Regions from separate parts of the Exiguobacterium sp. EA-TM-5 genome, predicted to be linked through region 2. Evidence: predicted binding sites of a transcription regulator. Region 2 holds the regulator's gene; the other holds the start of a gene.
What was found. The regulator Rex, encoded in region 2, represses fermentation and respiration genes when NADH is low (regulators of the CRP and FNR family bind a similar motif). The targets are predictions, from matches to a motif close to TTGTGAAATATTTCACAA.
Positions count from the first base shown of each region.

Region 1 (3,419 bases), 1.2 Mb from region 2:
AAGCCAAGCGATTCATAAAGGCTTTGCGCTGCTTCATTTCCTGATAATACGGCAAGAATGACTTGCTCAACGTCAGGTAACTTCTTCGCCTCGTCGATTAATGCTTCCATTAGAGCACGCCCTGTACCACCACGATATTCAGGCGATACATATACTCCGGAAATCATCGCTTTGTGCGATTCACGTGATAGTTCATACGGTTTGACCTGACCAAACCCAAACAACGTATCCCCATCGAACATACCCAGCCAAACCTCATCGGAGTCGGGTTCTCCTTCAAGCCCTTCTTGTACTTCGCGGAGCGGGGTTTGCTGTTCATCATCAAACGAATGACCAAATGCATCTGGATGATTCTTTAATCCCTCAAGGCGTAGATTCCAGTATTGTTCTGCATCCTCTTTAGTTAATTTTCGAAAAGTATACATGACTGTCGGTTCTCTCCTTTTTTGGGTTTCATGACGTACAAAAAAATAACGGAAAAACGCTTCTATCTTTTACTTAACCTTTTTCTAGTAAAATAAAACCTAGATTTTTTCTCTTTTATTTCAGACAAATTGGATCTGATTTTGACCTTACCTTCTCCATTCATCAAAAAAACTCAAGTGCGGACATTAAGAAATGCGTCCAATACTTGAGCTTTTAATCCTCTATTTCGTAAAAATCTTTGTCTTGATATATGATGTTATCCTTGCAAAACGGGTTCAAGTGTCTGACGCAATACCTCAGCAGAATGATGGAATTTTTTTAATTCTTCTTCCGTCAATGAGACTTCAATGATTTCACGAACACCTTGACGATTGATGATTGCCGGTACTCCAATGTGAATGCCGGAGATTCCGTATTGTCCGTCGACATGCGCTCCGACCGTCAACAAGCAGTTTTCATTCCCAAGGATAGCTCGAACGATGCGAACGAGTCCAAGTCCAATCGCATAATAAGTGGCCCCTTTACGCTCGATGATATGATACGCAGCATCTCGGACGTTGATGTAGATTTGATCGAGATCTGCTTGAGAATAACGATCGTCTTCAGCAAGCAGTTCGTCAATCGTCTTTCCATAGATTCGGCTATTGCTCCAGGCTGCAAATTCCGTATCACCATGTTCGCCAAGAATGTAGGCGTGGGCATTGCGAGAGTCAATGTGAAAGTATTCTCCTAGCATTTGGCGCAGACGTGCTGTATCAAGCACCGTTCCTGATCCAAATACGCGAGATTTTGGAAGACCAGAATATTTCCAAGCTAGATGAGCCATGATATCAACCGGATTGGAAGCCACGACGATGATCCCGTCAAACCCGGAATCCATGATTTGACGAATCATTTCTTTCATGATCAACGCATTCTTTGCGACAAGATCGAGTCTTGTCTCGCCTGGTTTTTGAGGAGCACCCGCCGTGATGACGACGACCTCAGCTTCACGGCAATCCGTATAATCACCAGCCCAGATGCGCATTGGTGAAGAGCTAAACGGTGTTCCATGGTTCAAGTCCATCGCTTCCCCTTCAGCCTTTGCTTTGTTGACATCAATGATGACCAGTTCCTCACAAAGTCCGGCTGTTGACATCTGATAGGCAAAGCTTGAACCGACTGCTCCGGCTCCAATAAGTGCTACCCGTGTCACTTTCGCATGTAATTCCATATCGTTATGTCCACCCTTTCATTCGTCCTAAGAGTTTGTTAACTATCTCACAAATAAATTGTAACATTTTTCACATTCTTTGTAACATGTGAAATTAATCACATTTGTCCATTTTGTGTCATTGATATCCTAACATAAGGAATTACAGCTTCGTATACCTTCCAGTTACCAGAATCGGACGATGATAAACCCGATTCCACTTGCAAGACCGCTCGTCATGACGTTCACGGCATCATTTCCAAGAAATCGAATACCTGAGACGTACGTTGTCGGTTGTCCATGATGCTCTCTTTTTTCGGTGCGTTCTCCACAAACCGGACATCGATAAACACGTTGCCACACGGCGCCAAACATCGTATCGAGTAGACTTCCTAGTATACCGATGCCGATCACAAGTAAGACATGTGTCACAGTAAGAGAAAATATCCACTGCGCCGCTAATGCGATGAAAGCAGCTCCAGCAATTGTACCGATCGTTCCGATAAGTGACATCGCTCCACTCGTTCCCGCTGGTACCCGTCGAAATGTTTTTAAAGACCATGGATCGCGCCTAGAAAGTGGACCAATTTCAGAAGCCCACGTATCGGAATTAGATGCCGCGATGACGAATAAAAATAATAACTGATACGCCGTGTCCATCGTTATCGCATACGCTAGTGCAGCGACGAAGGCTACCCCACCATTCGCAAGTACTTGCCATCCGTCACGCGCACCGTCTTTTTCAACGATTGAGTCGACGGATCGTTTTTTAGATTGTCCGACCTTCGATAAAAGACTCGAGCTCCCAAAAAAGAGCAAGAGTACCACTAGTCCCTTCCAACCGAATCCAAATGAGACACCAGTTCCGACGACCATCGTCATGACGGCACCACTTGTCGTCAATAAACGAAAATATCGTCCGACCAAGGCAAGGGCGAGGCAAAATAAGATCGTGACGCTTAACATCGAATGACCTCTTGGTCAGTGACGATGAGGTTGACTGGGATATCGAAAGCTTCCACTTCAAAATCAGGAAGGAGCTGTTCTGAGAAGGCCATTGACACTTTACACCCTGTATAGGTCACGAGTGCTCGATCGTAATAGCCACCGCCCCATCCTAATCGATAACCATCCCGGCGATAGGCACGTCCCGGAACAAGGCAAAATTCTGCTTGATCAAGTGAAGCACGACGTGCCGAGTCAGTCGGTTCAGCAATCCCCATCTGATTTTGTTGTAATTGATCTTCTGGTCTATATTCATAAAAGACCATCTCATCTCCAACTACTTTCGGAATCAAGACGATCTTGTCCTCTTGCCATGCTTGTTCAATCAACATTCTCGTATCACATTCATTTCGAAAAGCTAACGTGATTGCCACACACGTCGCTTGTTGCCATTCAGGTAACAATAAGACATGTTCGTGGATAGATCGCTCCTTCTCCGCGCGATCCTCGATCTGATCGAGCCGTTCTTTGATCAGACGGCGTATTTCTTTTTTATTCATGACTGTCTTCCTTTCTAAAAATCCACAAAAAAAGCCATCACACGAAGTGACGGCTTCCATCTCAATTATTTCACTTCACGGTGAAGTGTGTGCTTACGGAGACGTGGGTTGTATTTCTTCAACTCAAGACGCTCTGGGTTGTTACGCTTGTTCTTTTTAGTGATATAAGTACGGTCACCAGTTTCAGTGCAAGCTAATGTGATTTTAACGCGCATGGGATTCCCTCCTATCTAGCTCTCGATGTATCAAGTGATTTTGCTTTACATAAGGTTAAGCATACTCAAGTATCGTACCAA
Region 1 is NZ_CM132670.1:2,670,647-2,674,065, forward strand. Features, by position in the region: gene ACV3PA_RS14105 (GNAT family N-acetyltransferase) at 1-425, opposite strand, end outside; gene ACV3PA_RS14110 (L-lactate dehydrogenase) at 683-1,639, opposite strand; gene ACV3PA_RS14115 (DUF92 domain-containing protein) at 1,805-2,584, opposite strand; gene ACV3PA_RS14120 (5-formyltetrahydrofolate cyclo-ligase) at 2,578-3,123, opposite strand; gene rpmG (50S ribosomal protein L33) at 3,189-3,338, opposite strand.
Region 1: the regulator Rex is predicted to act here: its motif matches at 1,726-1,743, upstream of ACV3PA_RS14110 (L-lactate dehydrogenase).

Region 2 (3,419 bases):
AATCGGGAAGGAGAGGACCGTACTACGCTCATCCCCATCCGGTCGATCGAGCCGATCAACTTTCTCGAGTCGTTTTCGAACGCTTTGCGCACGTTTTGTCGTCGTCGCCCTGGCGATATTTCGTTGAATGAAGTCCTGCATCTTCGCGAGCTCTTCTTGTTGCTGTTCGAACTGTTTCATTTCTTGATCGTACAATGCCGCTTTTTGTTCCAAGTACTTCGTATAGTTCCCCGTGAACTTACGACAGACATTGCGGGAGAGCTCATAGACGACATTGACGACTTGGTCGAGGAAGTACCGGTCGTGCGAGACGATCAGGACGGCACCACGATAACCACCGAGATAACTTTCGAGCCAAGCAAGCGTATCGATATCGAGGTGATTGGTCGGCTCATCGAGAATGAGGAGTTCTGGTGCTTGCAAGAGCATCTTCGCTAAAGCGAGCCGTGTCCGTTGACCACCAGATAACGTCTGGATCCGGCGTGAGTAATCGTCGGGATAAAAGCGCATTCCGTGCAAGACAGAGCGAATATTCGCTTCGAACTGATAACCACCAGCTTCTGAGAAGTCGTGCTGTGCTTGATCGTACGTCTTCAAGAGACGATCGTAAGCGACAGGGTCGTTCAAGATATGTTCCATCCCCATTTCGATTTCCATCCGGCGTAGTGTCCGTTCTTGTTCTTGTAAATGTTCAAAGACGGTCAGCATCTCGTTCCAAATCGATTCATTCGATTCAAGACCACTGTCTTGCGCGAGATAACCGATTTTGACGTCCTTGCCCTTCATGATGTCGCCCGAGTCGTGACTCAGTTCGCCAGCGATGATTTTGAGCAAGGTCGATTTTCCGGCACCGTTTCGCCCGACAAGCGCAATTCGGTCACGTTCTTGTACTTCTAGTTTGATATTTTCTAAAATCGGCTCGACGCCGAATGATTTCGAGAGTTGGTTGACTTGTAAGAGTATCATTTCCATCCATCCTTCCACCCTTTAGTCTATCACGAACAAAAGCACGAGGTCGTGCGGAATATATTATTTGTGACTCTATGTGAAGTGGTTTACAATCAAGAAGAGTAGAAAGCTTTTTGCAAAGATTTGGGTGCCACGTTGGATGTGGCCGAAGGGGGAACTGCAGGATGAATGGACCAGACACAAAAATTCCACAAGCGACAGCAAAACGGTTGCCGCTATATTATCGCTTCATCCAAAGTTTATACAATTCAGGTAAGCTCCGCGTCTCTTCTGCTGAGTTAAGCGAGGCGGTGAAGGTTGATTCAGCAACGATTCGTCGCGATTTTTCCTACTTTGGGGCACTAGGGAAAAAGGGGTATGGATATAACGTTCAACATCTCTTAACGTTTTTCCGGAAAACCTTGAATCAAGATGAGGTGACGAATGTTGCCTTAATCGGGGTCGGTCATCTCGGAACAGCGTTTGCAAATTATAACTTTTTAAAGAATAATAGTACTCGGATAGTCGTTGCGTTTGATGCGGACGAAGAGAAGGTCGGAACAACGACGCATGACGTTCCAATCTATCATGTTTCGGACATGAAAGAACAAATCGAAGCGAATCAGGTCGATGTTGCCATCTTGACGGTTCCATCGCAGTTCGCACAGTCAGTAGCGGATGAGTTAGTCGAGTATGGTGTGACAGGTATTCTGAACTTTACGCCTGCACGGTTGAACGTGCCAGCGAGCGTCCGGGTCCATCACATCGATTTATCGATCGAGTTGCAGTCGTTAGTTTATTTCATGAAGCATTATTCGCAATCAGCTGAAGGAGTGAAATCATAATGGAAAACCTTATCCCGCTCACATTAGGTATCGGACCTGCGAGCATCGGATTAATCGCAGTCGTCGCGTTGATCATCTTCGGACCGAAGAAGTTACCAGAATTCGGACGTGCTGCTGGTCAGACATTGAAAGAGTTCAAGAATGCCACGAACGGTATCATGGACGACGATAAAAAGGACGAACCGAAAGAGAAGTGATTGAATCATGACGGTTGATCAAGAGCAAAGCATGACGTCGCACCTTGACGAACTCCGGAAACGGATCGTCTGGTCGCTTATCATCGTCGTCGTCCTGTTCGCTGTCGCATTTCCGCTCGTCCGACCGCTCGTTCGTTTTCTACAAGCGGACTTAAAAGAGCTCGGCATCGGTTTGAATGCCTTCAACGTCGCCGATCCTTTAATGTTGTATTTGAATCTAGCGTTCATCATCGCGTTGATTTTAGCGTCACCGTTCTGGATGTATCAACTCTGGGCATTCGTCCGACCAGGACTTTATGACAAGGAGCAAAAAGCGACACTGACGTATATTCCAGTCATCTTCTTTCTGTTTTTGGCTGGCGTAGCCTTCTCGTATTTCTGGTTGCTGCCCTTCTTGCTTGAAGTCTCAACGGATCTCGGGAAAGAGTTAGGGATCGAACAAGTCATCGGGGTTGAAAACTACTTCAGTTTCTTGATCCGGCTGACAATGCCATTCGGTCTTCTTTTCCAATTGCCGGTCGTGACAATGTTCCTGACACGTCTTGGTCTCGTGACGCCATATTTCATGCGAAAGAATCGGAAATATGCGTATTTTGCGCTGTTCGTCGTTGCAGCATTGATTGCACCGCCGGACGTGACGTCACACTTGATGATCTCGGTTCCATTGTTCGTTCTCTATGAGATCAGCATCTTGATTTCTGCGCGAACGTACAAAAAGGTCTTGATCCTCGAGCAACAGGCAGAGCTTGAACGACAGGCGGATTTGATGCGTGAACTGAATAAATGAATCGTGAATTCCTCCGACGATTTTGGGAGGAATTCTTTTTTATGAAAGCGTTATTTTTATATTGATAAAGCAGTTAGTGATGCGTATACTAAAGATAATTCATGGGGGCTTAGCTCAGCTGGGAGAGCGTTTGGCTGGCAGCCAAAAGGTCGTCGGTTCGATCCCGATAGTCTCCACCAAATTCGTACACTTCAAACTCTTGAGGATTCAAGAGTTTTTTTGTTGCTCTCGAAATATGGAAATGAAATATAACATGACAATAAAAACAAATAATTATATAAAACAGACAAAACTGAATTGTTTATTTCCATCTATTTCATTAAACTAAATATACAGAATTTTCGTTTAACTGTTTTGTGAGTAGTACTATTATGGTTTTTCAGAAAAGGGGAAAAGAAGCATGAAGAAGAAGATTGCGCTTATGGCAGCCGTCTTGATGACGTCTTCCAACTTAGTCAGTGCTCAAGGAGCACTGTCTTCGCAAGACAAGGCAAGCGGTCAAAAACCTCAAGCCCTCTCACTAAAGAAAACAGGACAGGAGAAGGTGTATAAGCAGTCCGATAAGGTTCGTGTCGTCATCGAGATGGAGCAGAAGCCAGCCATTCAAATCGCACAGGCACAAAACAAGCGGTATAGCACATT
Region 2 is NZ_CM132670.1:746,368-749,786, forward strand. Features, by position in the region: gene ACV3PA_RS04010 (ATP-binding cassette domain-containing protein) at 1-966, opposite strand, end outside; gene ACV3PA_RS04015 (redox-sensing transcriptional repressor Rex) at 1,134-1,793, shown strand; gene ACV3PA_RS04020 (twin-arginine translocase TatA/TatE family subunit) at 1,793-1,990, shown strand; gene tatC (twin-arginine translocase subunit TatC) at 1,998-2,777, shown strand; tRNA gene ACV3PA_RS04030 (tRNA-Ala) at 2,881-2,956, shown strand; gene ACV3PA_RS04035 (S8 family serine peptidase) at 3,178-3,419, shown strand, end outside.